2 linked regions of the Rhodohalobacter sp. SW132 genome follow. The protein of the gene in region 1 interacts with the protein of each later gene in a pairwise test. Links are inferred from orthologs where the notes say so. Each region holds a gene or a part of one and is shown on either strand. Other genes may lie near its edges.

Region 1 (7,615 bases):
TCCGCCCGGACATACTGCATCGGAGCATTATGAAGTCCCCAAACCATGTGAAGTTTTCCATCCCCATCAAACCCAATGCTGATTGCATTATGCGCATTGGTCACATCTCCGGTGAATGGGGTGGAGTAGATCTGCCAATCTGTTTCATCGTGATACCGTGAAGCCAGTTTCACCGCTCCTTCATCGTCGTAATAAGAAATAACCTGAAAATTATCATGGCTATCTATGCTGTTGATCCGGAAGACCACTGTATTGACGGAAGACTGTGCCCAGCCAAAATCCACGGGGACGAGATTGACGTCGGGTTCTGTGGATGAGGTATCGTTTTCAAAATCACAGCCGAGGATCCCAGCGGAAATAAAAAGTAGGAGTAAAATTTGTAGATTATATTTCATAAAAAATGAAGAGTTGTGATGATTTAATAAAACTCAAGGCTGAACAAAAAATCTCATCCAGATTTCAACTTCGTATACCAGGAAATTTGTATGTCTGTGTAACTCTAAAATAAAAATTATCTGGAGTTATGATGGATCCAGTAACGATTAAAATTAAAAATAGAAAAAGCTTCAGTAGTTTATGGACTTGATTCAGGAGTTGAATGATGTCGAGGTATTAAAAAAAACCAATTCAGAAAGAAGTATATAAAGTCCGGGGATGGTTTGATATCACAGGAATCTGGAAGGATCGAAGAATTCATTGGGTGTGCTTTGGGAGAAAGCATGTAGGAAAGTGAAATAAATATGAAAGTGAATCCATAAAAGAGGACAATAAATACGTCTCGCCTCATTAATACTTTATTTGTAAATGCATTAACCGTCGCGCCTTAGCGCCGTTGCGTGAGCCCCTAAGCCCTTTCCAAAATCACAGCATATCCCTGCCCAACGCCCACACACATCGTAACCAGTGCGTAATGCTTTTTCTGCTTTTGAAGCTCGATCGCGGCTGTTTGCAGAATCCGCGCACCGCTTACTCCAAGTGGATGGCCCAAAGCTATCGCTCCTCCATTTGGATTGATCCGCTCATCGTGATCCTCAATTCCCATTTTTCTGGTACATGCAAGGACCTGTGCCGCAAACGCTTCGTTCAGCTCCAGGATATCCATATCGTCAAGGGACAGACCCGCACGTTTCAACGCAATTTCCGACGCGTAAACCGGGCCGATTCCCATAATTCTCGGTTCTACACCCGCAACGCCTGAGGATACAATCCGCGCCATCGGCTCCAGGTTGTGATCCGTCAACGCTTTTCCGGATGCGATCAGCATGGCGGCCGATCCGTCATTCAATCCGGAGGCATTCCCGGCGGTCACACTTCCATCTTTTTTGAAAGCCGGTCGCAGTTTTGCCAAAACTTCGGCAGTGGTGTCGGGACGGATAAATTCATCATCTTTAAAAAGGATTGAATCCTGCTTTCTACGCGGAATCTCCACCGGCACGATCTCTTCGGCCAGCCTGCCGCTTTCTCGGGCTTTGGCTGCTTTCAGCTGACTCCACGCGGCAAACTTGTCCTGCGCTTCCCGTTCAATACCATATTTTTCCACGAGGTTTTCAGCGGTATTTCCCATCCCGTCAGTACCGTACAGCTCCTCCATTTTCGGGTTGATGAACCGCCAGCCAAAACTGGTATCGTGCATTTCTGCATCATTTCCAAACGGTTTGGATGCTTTTGAGATCGCCCACGGTCCGCGCGTCATATGCTCCACACCTCCGGTGATAAAGATCTCTCCTTCGTCGGCAGCAATCGCCCGGCGCGCATGAATGGCGGCTGACATACTTGAAGCGCACAGCCTGTTGACCGTCTCGCCCGGTACCGAGTAGGGGAGGCCCGCCAGCAGGAGCGCCATCCGAGCCACATTCCGGTTATCCTCGCCTGCCTGGTTGGCACAGCCAAAAATCACGTCGTCAATCGCTTTTGGATCAACACCGGAATTCCTGTTCATCAGCTCTTTGATCACGATCGCCCCGAGATCATCGGTCCGGACAGGAGAAAGGGTTCCGCGGAAGTTGCCAATTGGAGTTCGGATCGCATCAACAATAAACGCTTCGTTTTGGTCGGGCATAGGACTATTGATTACTAATGTGTAGTTAAATGATTACTTAGCGTTGGGTTGTTGAGTATCACGCTTCAAGTGCTGTGTAACTGTTGAATCGTGGAATTGCCGATTGCGATAAGAGTATTCTTGGCATCGAAACGTGTAAACGGGTAAACAATTCCACAGTTCAACGTTACGCGCAGCGTAACACTCCACAGCACCCAAAGCGTGATACTCAACAGTTCAACTCTCATACTCCTCCTCAATAAACTCAATTCGTCCGGCGATCTCTTCCCATTTGTTGAACGACTGCCCCAGCTCATGTTTTAACTCTTCATATTCGAGTGAGACCTTTTTCACCTTTTCAGAATCATCATAAAAATCGGTCTCAGCCATCATTGATTCAATTTCTGAAATCCGGTTTTCGTGCGTTTGAATTTCTTTTTCAATTTCCTGAAGGCGTTTTTTCAGTGGTTTGATTTTCTTTGACAGAGCATTTCGTTTTTCCGCCTCAAGCCTGCGTTGCTCTTTTCGGCTGAGTCCATCCGTATTGGATTGGGCTGATGATCCGTTTTTAGAGCGTTCGGGTTGAGCATCAGGTGAATTCTCCTCTAACGCTTTTTTGTCGAGGTAGTAACTCACATTTCCGAGCCAGGTTTTGATCCGTCCGGGCTGAACTTCCAGTGTTTTGTTGACAATCGGGTCGAGAAAATGACGGTCGTGCGATACAATCATCAGCGTGCCCTCAAACTGCTGGAGTGCCTGCTGCAGGATCTCTTTCGACTGCATATCAAGGTGATTGGTAGGCTCATCAAAAATCAGAAAATTGCCGTCGCTCAAAAGCATTTTGGCCAGCGCCACCCGGCTTTTTTCACCACCTGAAAGTACGCTAACTTTCTTGAACACATCATCCCCGACAAACAAAAATGACCCGAGGATGGTACGCAATTTTGTCTCCGATTCATTTGAGCCGGCCAGCCGCATCTCATCCAGCGGCGTATTTTTTGGCTCCAGTTCTTCGGCCTGGTGCTGGGCAAAATAGCCGGGTGTTACGTTGTAGCCCACTTTTCGCTCTCCGTCTGTAATGGGTTCCAGTCCGGCCAGGATGCGAATCATCGTGGATTTACCGGCACCGTTCGGCCCGACCACCGCAATCTTATCGCCCCGTTCAATTTCATAATCAAGCCCGTCAAAAACGGTGTTGTCGCCATATTTTTTTACTACATTTTCCAGCTTCATCACCACCTGGCCCGACCGCGCGGCGGGCGGAAAGTGGAAGGAGATCTCCGACTGTTCCTGCTCCAGTTCAATCTGCTCCATTTTTTCGAGCTGTTTGATCCGGCTCTGAACCTGCTTCGCTTTGGTAGCCTTGTATCGAAAACGGTCGATAAACTCTTGCGTCTGCTTGATCTCCTTCTGCTGATTTTCAAACTGCTGTTTCAGCAGCTCCTTCTCCTTCGCATATTTTTTTTCATAAAACGTATAGTTCCCGGCGTAATCATCGAGTGATCCGCGGCTGAGGGCCAGCGTTCGGGTGGTCACATTATCCAGGAATGCCCGGTCATGCGATACGATAATTACGGCGCCATCATAATTTCTCAGAAATGTTTCAATCCACTGCAGCGATTCGATATCGAGGTGGTTGGTGGGCTCATCGAGCAGAAGGTAGGTGGGCTGACGAAGTAACAGTTTTGCGAGCGCGATCCGCATCAGCCAGCCCCCGCTGAATTCGGTTGTGGAGCGTATAAAATCTTCTTCATCAAACCCGAGTCCGGCCAGAATTCGTTCAATTTCGGCCTGAAGCGTGTAGGAACCGGAATTTTCCAGCTTGTGCTGTATTTCTCCAAACTGCTGAAGTGCCTCTTCATGTTCAGCGCTGTCAGCGGCTACGGATTCCATTTTGGCCTGTACCGTATCAAACTGATCGCGCAATTTCATAATCTCAGAGAACGCGTGTTCCACTTCCTCAAAGACGGTCAGATCCGGATCAGGTTCCACCCCGTCCTGTGGCAGGTACCCAACGGTAGCTTCATTGCTCATGCTGATCGAGCCGCTATCCGCCTGCTGTTCTCCGGCAATGATTTTGAGGAGAGTCGATTTTCCTGCCCCATTTGGACCTACAAGGCCGATCCGCTCGCCGGGATTAATAATTGTATTGATGTTGTCAAAAAGGGCGCGTTCACCAAAATGTAATGTTATTCCGTCTATCTGAAGCAAAGGAAACCGGTTAGGATGTTTAAACTATCACGATTATTTTAGGAACCGGCCGCAACGCCGATCCGTTATAAAATACCAAGGATTATCATCACCAAAAAGGTTTCGTATGAATCTGTTATCCCGGGCATTAATTGCCGTTTTTATTTCCATCTTGCTGCTTGCCTGTGAACAGGAAAGGCAGCAGCCCACATTTGAATTTAGTCTGAATAACCCGGCAGAAATCGGCAGCCGCTATCCCAATCTCCATCAGGATGATTCGGGTACGATTACCATGAGCTGGATCTCCGGCATTGACGAAGAGATTTATGCCATTGAATTTACGACGTATAATGAAGAGGGATGGACACCACCCCGGACGGTTGGCCTGAGCACTAACTATTTTGTAAACTTTGCCGATTTTCCATCGGTTGTTTCTCTTGATGGAGAGGTTGTGGCCGCTCACTGGCTTCGAAAAATTCCCGGCGGACCGTACGCCTATAATGTGAATATTGCGTTTCCGGCGGAGGAGGCGCGCCGCTGGACCGATCCCATCACCCCACACCGCGACGGAACAGCAACGGAGCACGGGTTTGTGTCGATGGAACCGCTCGATTCTGATCGGGTTTTGGCAATCTGGCTCGATGGAAGAAATACGGAGGATCGCGGGCATGATGAATATGATGATCCCGAAAAAGCGATGACGCTTCGCTCGGCTGAAGTTTCCCGTGACGGCTCCCTCACGCGCGAAAGAGAAATTGATGCCATGATTTGCGACTGTTGTTCAACGGATATGGTGCTTTCTAACGGCAGGGCACTGGCTGTGTACCGCGACCGAACCGAAGATGAAATCCGCGATATTTCAATTGCATCGTACGATCTGGAAACCGGTGAGTGGTCCGATCCGCGTCCAGTCCACGAAGATGGATGGCAAATCAGTGGCTGCCCTGTAAATGGCCCAAGAATTGATGCGAATGGTGACCTGGTTGCCGTCTCGTGGTATACCGAAGCGGATGACGATTCGGTTGTGAAAGTTGCCGTTTCAAGAGATGGCGGGGATACATTTGGTGATCCGGTTGTTGTCGCACGGGAATACGCCCAGGGGCGTGCCGATCTGGCCATTGGGGATGACGGGAAAATATATGTAAGCTGGCTTGCTGGCAGAAATGGTACCGGGTATGTGATGATGCGGACCCTGTCGCCGGAAAATGAGCTGGGAGAGCCTTTGCGGGTTGGAATCACAAGCTCGAGCCGGAGGAGCGGTTTCCCCAGAATTGCCCCGATGGATAAAGGAATCTTCTTTGCGTGGACTCAAACCGAACCGCTGATTCGCGTTCGTACCGCGTTTGTCCGTTTTGAACAACTGGCTGAAGCCGAAGAGATGTAAACCAGTTGAAAATAAATCAATTTCAAAGATCAATACTCAACAAATCCGATATGATGATACCCAGACTAAAATCCATACTCTTAATAACCGCGCTGCTGCTTTTTCAAACCGCATGTGCGGGAGCGCAGTCCGTCACCGACTCCGACGAACAGTACCGCCAGCAGGCCATTGAAATTCTGGAACGTGTTCCGCTGTTTGACGGCCATAATGATACTCCCTGGCAGTACCGAAACCGGGTGGGATATAAATTTTCTGAGCTCGATTTTTACGATACCACTCAACTCGACCGCCCGATGCATACCGATATTCCGCGGCTTCGCGATGGCCGTGTAGGCGCACAGTGGTGGAGTGTGTATGTAAGTGCAAATATCCCGGAAAATGAGGCTGTAAAACAGACGATGGAGCAGATCGATTTTGTCTACCGGATGGTAGAAAAGTATCCCGACCATTTTGAACTGGCGCTGACTGCTGATGATGTGGAACGGATTTTTGAGGATGGAAAAATTGCCTCGCTCATAGGAATGGAAGGCGGCCACTCTATCGCCAACTCTCTTGCAACTTTGCGGATGTTTTATGAACTGGGCGCACGGTACATGACCATCACTCACGGCAGGACACTCGACTGGGCCGATGCTGCCGGGGATGATCCGCAGCACGATGGACTCAATGAATTTGGCGAAGAGGTGATTCGCGAAATGAACCGCCTCGGGATGATGGTAGATCTGTCACACGTAACTCCCGCAACAATGAAAGATGCCATTCGCGTATCGGAAGCCCCGGTAATGTTTTCGCACTCCAACGCACTTGGATTAACGGGTCACCCCAGGAACGTTCCGGACGATGTTCTGCAGATACTTCCCGAGAAAGATGGCCTAGTTATGGTCACCTTTGTTGAGACATTCACATCGGAAGAGCGGCGGCAATATTTTGCGGAAAGGGCTGCCTATCAGCGAAAGATGGAGTACCTGAATCCGGGACTATCAAATGTAGTATCTGAAAAGATGGATGAATGGGATGACGAACACGGACCGGCACCTAAATCAACACTTTCCCAGGTAGCAGATCATATCGATTATATCCGCGATCAGATCGGCGTGGATTATATCGGTATTGGCGGGGACTACGACGGAATCCCAACACTTCCTGAAGGACTTGAAGATGTATCAACCTACCCGGATCTTTTTGCGGAACTGCTCCGGCGCGGATATTCTGAGGAAGATCTTGAAAAAATTGCGGGTCTCAACATGCTGCGTGTTCTGCGCGGTGCCGAAGAAGTATCCGAAAGGCTTCGTGGTGAGAAAGAACCTTCGGAAGTTCTGATTACGGATTTTGACTGATTTTTAGCTTGGATTATCCACTAGGAATTTTTGTCCTTTTCCTATAAATAATTCCTGCATAAGTCAGAAATAAAGAAAATAGATATGCTTTTATATAAGTATATGCCATTATTCTGGGATAATGAACTATCTGCAACCCAAAAGAAGCTATTTAGGTTACGATGCAATTGTATCAGAGATAATCGATTCTGGTTTGCAAAACCTGAACTTTTAAACGATCCGTATGATTGTAAGCCATATTTTAGAATCAGTAAAAACTTGAATGATATAGAGCTTATTTTGCAGGATATGGAGTCCGATGAATTTGAATTAGTTTTGCAAAAGTTTCCCAATTGTAATTCAAAACATGAGATTTATAACTTCTTTGAAGTAATTGTTAGCTCTACACAGACACCTAACGGTACAAAAGATATTGCAATGTGGTATTTGCAAGATATGGTGACAAAACTAATGGAAGTAAAAGTCGCGAATATTGGAGTCCTTAGCTTCTCTACAAATCCACTAAATATTATTATGTGGGCACAATATGCAGGTAATCATAATGGCATATGTCTTGAAATTGATATTCCCGAGGAGTCTAAAAGTCTGAAAGAGGTTCAATACACAGAACAACAGCCTGAATTTGTTGTGCATGAAATAATGAACGAAAAACACGGAAGGTTTTTA
Region 2 (6,561 bases), on another replicon or contig:
TGAGGAGGATCGAATCTACGATTTCTTGGTTCGGTGCGCCCACCTTGAAAGCCTTCACAGCCACGATGCGGTCAGCCGGATATGCAAAGGTGTGCCGAATGGGATGAGGTGATCAGAACTAATCGAAAGTCGCATTTGATAAAAAATAAAAAAGCTGTGCCGGTAAGATGGCACAGCTTTTTTTATAAATCGTTTTGTCGTTAAGATTTACCGAGAGCTTTTTCAATCAGTTTGAGCTGCTCAGCCTCGTGAATTTTTTTCTGACCCGCCGCAGGAGATGCCGAAGCATGGCGTCCTGCGTAAATCAGTTCGTGAGAAGAGGAGAGAAGTGCCTGAATACGAGGGGCAACAAACGACCAGCCACCCATATTTTTAGGCTCTTCTTGGCACCAGACGACCTGTTTGACGTTTTTATACGCCGATAACGCCCTGGTGATATCTTTGTTCGGAAATGGATAAAACTGCTCGAGTCTTGCAACGGCAATCGAGCCTTTATCCTCTTCTATCTCTTTCAGGATATCGTAGTACACTTTGCCTGAGCAAATAACCAGGCGCTCAACATTTTCTTTGTCTTCGCGGGCATCATCAATGAACGGCTGGAAAGAACCGTTGGCCAGCTCCTCCACACTACATACCGCTTGTGGATGCCGAAGCAAGCTCTTGGGCGACATAATAACCAGCGGTTTACGCTTGCTTTGAAGCACCTGTTTGCGGAGAGCGTGGTAATATTGCGCCGGATTTGTGAGATTTGCGACCTGCATATTATCTTCGGCACACAGCTGCAAAAATCGTTCGAGCCGTGCAGAAGAGTGCTCTGGACCTTGCCCCTCATAACCGTGTGGAAGCGTCATCACAAGCGACGATTGTTGCCCCCATTTTGCCTCAGAGGATGAGATATACTGATCGATAATAACCTGTGCTCCATTCACAAAATCTCCAAACTGAGCTTCCCAGATAACGAGCGCTTCGGGATTTTTGGCACTGTAGCCAAATTCATATCCCAGCGCGGCAAACTCACTCAGCAGACTGTTATAGGGATAAAACCGGGCCTGGTCTTCAGTGAGATGATTCAGTGGTACAAACCGTTGCTGGGTTTTTGTACCGTGCAGAACTACATGTCTGTGGCTGAAGGTACCCCGTTCCACATCCTGACCTGTTATTCGGATTGGGGTTCCCTTTTTGAGAAGTGAGCCAAAGGCAAGAGCCTCCGCAAAGCCCCAATCAATTTTCTTCTTGTTTTTCTTAGCGGCATCGGCACGTTTTGCGAGCTGACGCAACAGTTTTGGGTTGGCATCAAAATCAGACGGTACCGTATTCAGCTGAACGGCAATATCTTTCAGGTCATCCACGGGATATGTGGTATCGGGATATTCATCCCACTCTTTCTGACCGGTTTCTGATCGGTCGAGCATCTTTTCGGTAACTTCCAGGGCTGGAGAGCTCTTGGCATCTTCAAATGCCTGTTGCAGCAGCTCATCAAACTCATCAAAAATTTCCTGCATTTCCGATTCGGTGAACTCCCCCTTTCTGAGGAGCTCTTTCACATAGATATCACGCACTGCTTCGTGATTTTCAATCTCTTCGTACATTCCCGGTTGGGTAAACGCAGGTTCATCACCTTCGTTATGGCCGTGTTTTCTGTAGCAGATCAGGTCAATCACTACATCCTTGCCAAACTTCTGGCGATAGTCGAGAGCCATTTTAACTGCGTGAACCGCAGATTCGGGATTATCCCCGTTTACGTGAAAAATCGGGGCAAGAATCATTTTGGCGATATCCGAAGCGTATTCGGTAGATCGCGCATCACTCGGCAGCGTGGTAAAACCAATCTGGTTGTTAATGATAATGTGAATTGTACCGCCGGTTTCATATCCGCGAAGCTGCGACATGTTCAATGTTTCAGCCACGACACCCTGACCGGCAAAAGCGGCATCTCCGTGAATTAGAATCGGTGCAATTTTCTTCGATGGCTTTTCATCTTTGCTCATATCCTGGAGTGCGCGGGTTGCACCCTCTACAACAGGATTTACCGATTCGAGGTGACTTGGATTCGGCAAAAGCTCGAGTCCGATCTCTTTTCCATCACCGGTCTTGAATGTGCCTTTTGTACCCAGGTGATACTTCACGTCGCCCGATCCCTGGATGGTGCTTGGATCGATGTTGCCTTCAAAATCAGCAAAGATTTTGCTGTAAGGCTTATTCAGAATGTTTACAAGAATATTCAGACGGCCGCGGTGAGCCATTCCGAGGAAGAACTTCTCGATATCATTTTCACCCGCCCGTTCCATGAGGAAATGCATCATGGGGATCATGGTTTCAGCACCTTCGAGCGAAAATCGTTTATGCCCGATGTACTTTTTATGCAAAAACTGTTCAAAGGCCATAGCCTGGTTCAGTTTATGCAGAATGTTCTCTTTGTCATCTTTTGAAAGATCGGGCGTATTGGTTGTGGATTCCATCTGCTTGCGGAGCCACTTGCGCTCATCCAGATCAAGGAGGTGCATATATTCCGCACCGATTTTACCACAGTACGTATCCCGCAGAAGTTTGATGATATCGCGCAGTTTGGCTGTTTTGAAACCTCCAAGACCGCCACAGTAAAATTCGCGGTCAAGATCCCAGAGTGTGAGGCCGTAATACTCAAGATCGAGTTCGGGGCCGTGTCCCGGAGACGCTTCGAGCGGATCGAGATCAGCCAGAACATGTCCCCGCATACGGTACATATTGATCAGGCGCCAAACGGCGATCGCCCGCCGATCGTGCTCCAGCGTGTTTGATCCGCCACTGAGCTGTCCCTGGTACTGATCTTCCCCGAACGGGAGAGGCTCGTATGGGATATCCAGATCTTTGAAAATCTTCTCATAAAATGTTTCTTCACCATTTAACAGCTGATGAATTTTTTGTAGAAATGAACCCGATTCAGCACCCTGAATAATTCGGTGATCGTAGGTACAGGTAATCGACATTACTTTACTAACGCCAAGCTGGTTGAGAACATCCTGCGCCATCGACTGAAATTCTGCCGGATAATTGATGGCGCCTGTAGCGATAATGGCACCCTGGTTCTGCATCAGGCGGGGTACCGATGAGACTGTACCAATGGTGCCGGGATTGGTAACACTAATTGTCGTATTCTGGAAATCCTTAATCTCAAGATTGCCGTTTCTCGCTTTATCGATCACTACAGCGTAGGCATAGAGGAACTCCTTAAAGTTCATTTTATCAACGCCCTTAATGTTGGGTACAACTAAATTTCTTGAACCGTCACGGGACTTCAGGTCTACCGCAATTCCCAGGTTCACCTGGCCTGGTTCAACTTTATAATGAGTTCCGTTTTTGCGTGTGTAATACGTATTCAGTGAAGGGAAATCCTTCAGCGCCTGGATCACAGCCCACGCTATAAAGTGGGTGAAAGAAGCTTTGGGTTCGCCATGCTGCAGCAGATGACGGTTGATGATTGCTCGATCTTCCGTGAGCATCTTCATCGGCAGTACCCGAAGTGATGTGGCAGTGGGCACTTGCAGGCTGTCATCCATGTTTTCAACAATCTTGGATGCCACGCCTTTAATTTTATGAAGTTCGGCCCCTTCAGGGATAGAAACTTCATCCGGTTTTTCTTTCTTTTGCTTTTCTTTCCGGGGTTTTTCCGGGGCTTTTTTTTGCTCTTCTTTTTTTACTTCCGGGGCTTTAGCACTGTCTCCGTTCAGTTCATCAAAATAGGTTCGCCAATGATCGGGTACCTTGTCGGGGTCTTCTTTATATTGGTTATATAATTCTTCTACCAGTGCAGAATTAGGTCCAAAAACAGCTTCTAAGGATTTCAAAATATTTGAATCTATGTTGGTTATGGTAATAACAGTATGTTCTGTAACAAAACTTTGGCCGTGAAGTTCTGAGGTGGGTAGATAAATTTCCCGAAAAGCCTTCAGAAACACTAAAAAGCGGTTGTTAAATTAACCATTATATCACAAAAAAACGATTCAATTCGCCCATTCGGATACGGTAAAATCTTTTATCAAACTTAGATTTAAAGCCTCTTGTTGATTGGTTATATTGATCACGAAATTTATAAACAGATTTTTACATTGAAAAAAATGAGCACTACCCAAAAAAATGAGCAAACCGGAGCTGAAGAAATCGTGTGGGATCTTTCAGATCTGTACGCTTCACCGGACGATAAAAAACTACATCAGGATAAAGAGAAATTAAGATTGCTGGCCGATCGTTTTTCCGAATCCTATAAAGGAAAAGTAAGCCGTCTTGAAGCCTCAGGTTTTGCAACGGCCATGCAGGAATATGAGGCTATTATTGAGCTTGCAGGGAAAATCGGCTCATACGCTCAGCTGATCTGGTCTACAAATACCGAAGACCCCGCACTTGGAAAATTACTTCAGGAGGCGAGGGAACTTGGATCTGAAATCAGCCAGAAACTTGTGTTTTTTGATGTTGAATGGCTGAAAGTGGACGATGAAAAAGCGGATAAGATGATTCAATCAGATCTGCTGTCCGGCTGGAAACACTACCTGATCACTTCCCGCCGATACAAAGATCATACGCTCACTGAAGAGGCTGAAAAAGTGATGAGCGCCAAATCGGTTACTTCCCGTTCTGCCTGGAACAGGTACTTTGATGAAACTCTTGGTGCAGCCCGGTTTGAACTTGATGGAGAGTCTCTTACCGAACAACAAGTACTAAGCAAACTGCACAACCCGGATCGGGATCTAAGAAAAAAAGCACATCAATCGCTTACTGCAACTTTCAGGGATCACTCCCGCTCGCTTACCTACATTTTCAATACGATCCTTGCAGATAAATTCACAAACGACAAACTGCGCGGTTATGAAAGCTGGATATCATCAAGAAACCTTGCCAACGAAATAGATCAATCTACTGTAGATAGTTTAGTGGATGCCGTGACGGACAACTATCACCTGGTGCAGCGATATTACAAGCTGAAGAAAAAACTGCTGGGCTATGATACGCTCTACGATTACGACCGCTACGCTCCACTGGCCAAAAACCGTAAACAGATCCGCTGGGAAGAAGCAAAAGTTAATGTACTGGAAGCATACGGCGATTTTCACCCGGAAATGAAGCGAATCGCGGGCGAGTTCTTTGAAAAAAAATGGATTGACGCGGCCATTAAGCCGGGAAAAAGAGGCGGGGCATATTCCGCAAGTACGGTAACAACTGTGCATCCGTATGTGTTTATGAATTACGACGGGCAGCTGCGTGATGTACAGACGCTGGCCCATGAACTGGGGCACGGAGTACATCAATACCTGTCCGGAAAGCAGGGTGAACTGCAGTCATCAACCCCACTCACTACGGCTGAAACGGCATCTGTGTTTGGTGAAATGCTGGTGTTTAACCGGCTGATGAATAAGCTGGATGATCCGGCGGAAAAACTGGCGCTTTTGGTAAGCAAAATTGACGATACGATTGCAACCGTATTCCGGCAGATCTCAATGAATCGTTTTGAGGACAAAATCCATACTGCCCGGCGGACAAATGGTGAGCAGACTACCGAGCAATTTTCTAATCTCTGGCTTGAAACGCAGCGGGATCTTTATGGCGATTCCGTGGAAATTACGGATGAGTACAAGTTATGGTGGTGTTATATTCCGCATTTTCTGCACACTCCTGGATATGTGTATGCGTATGCATTCGGTGAGCTGCTCGTACTGGCACTCTACAACGCATATCGCGAAGGGCAGGATGGGTTTGAAGAAAATTACATTAAACTGCTCGAAGCGGGTGGATCCGACTGGCCGCATGAACTGGTGTCTGGACTCGGCATCGATATCCGGGATAAATCGTTCTGGAACCAGGGTCTGAAGCTTTTTGAAAAAATGATTGATGAAGCTGAAAAATTGGCCGATGATATTGATATATAGAAACTAAGGTAATATCACAATCATGAAACGCGAAGAAAAAGCACTTGTAGAATTTAAACAAATTATCGATGACCTGGTGCATCTGTTGCGCGAATCCACCGGGTCGCAAACAGCCTGCCTGTACTGGGTGAACCGGGCGAGAGAGCAGTTCGTTCTGGAAACCAATTCAACAACACTTCCAAATGTAATGTTCAGCGACAGAACCGGTTTTGATGCGCATTTTCTAAATTCATACCGGGATCTTGAATCAACTGTGCGGCTAAAAGTTGGTTTTGATATTGAGGAGGAGGAACTCACTCATTATTACGATTTTATGCCGGTAAAGCACCTCATGCTTATTCCATTCGTAAATAATGGCGAAACGGTGGCGATTACCGTTTTGGAAACAGAAACACCACTAAAATCTTCAGCAAGCGAACAGGCAATTTCTGCATACCGAAGTGCGATTTTAAATGTTCTGAACACGTACCTGGAGCTGACCGATCTGTATAACTCAGAGAAAATGTGGGAACAGTACGAAGAGTCACTCTCCTCAATTACTCCGCGCCAGCATAAAGCAGAAATTCTGAACAATATGGTGACGGAGATGCAGCAGCTTCTGCCGGATGGAGGTGTTTCTGTATTGTTGCGGGGTATGGAAGTCTGGACTACGGTGCTGCAGTCA

The links. The genes of interacting proteins can lie anywhere in the genome.
Region 2: the proteins of DYD21_RS11885 (region 1) and DYD21_RS09150 interact in binary tests that used the Escherichia coli proteins (3 or more experiments, as listed by UniProt). The link is inferred for Rhodohalobacter sp. SW132 from one-to-one orthologs.

Annotation. Positions count from the first base shown.
Region 1 is NZ_QUOK01000005.1:298,080-305,694, reverse strand. What follows is about bases 1,763-4,693. They hold DYD21_RS11885 (ABC-F family ATP-binding cassette domain-containing protein), read right to left. Parts: upstream 4,250-4,693; coding sequence 2,276-4,249; downstream 1,763-2,275. Other genes in these bases: DYD21_RS11880 (sialidase family protein), read left to right, coding at 4,356-4,693; DYD21_RS11890 (3-oxoadipyl-CoA thiolase), read right to left, coding at 1,763-2,059. Also shown: DYD21_RS11895 (BNR repeat-containing protein), read right to left, coding at 1-395; more of DYD21_RS11890, read right to left, coding at 845-1,762; more of DYD21_RS11880, read left to right, coding at 4,694-5,612; DYD21_RS11875 (dipeptidase), read left to right, coding at 5,666-6,949; DYD21_RS11870 (DUF2971 domain-containing protein), read left to right, coding at 7,034-7,615. UniProt on the Escherichia coli protein: Genetic data indicate it may be involved in ribosome assembly or function.
Region 2 is NZ_QUOK01000004.1:24,880-31,440, reverse strand. Bases 1-4,220 are described here. They hold DYD21_RS09150 (multifunctional oxoglutarate decarboxylase/oxoglutarate dehydrogenase thiamine pyrophosphate-binding subunit/dihydrolipoyllysine-residue succinyltransferase subunit), read right to left. Parts: upstream 3,825-4,220; coding sequence 201-3,824; downstream 1-200. Other genes in these bases: DYD21_RS09145 (M3 family oligoendopeptidase), read left to right, coding at 4,095-4,220; folE2 (GTP cyclohydrolase FolE2), read left to right, coding at 1-112. Outside these bases: more of DYD21_RS09145, read left to right, coding at 4,221-5,897; DYD21_RS09140 (GAF domain-containing protein), read left to right, coding at 5,920-6,561. UniProt on the Escherichia coli protein: E1 component of the 2-oxoglutarate dehydrogenase (OGDH) complex which catalyzes the decarboxylation of 2-oxoglutarate, the first step in the conversion of 2-oxoglutarate to succinyl-CoA and CO(2).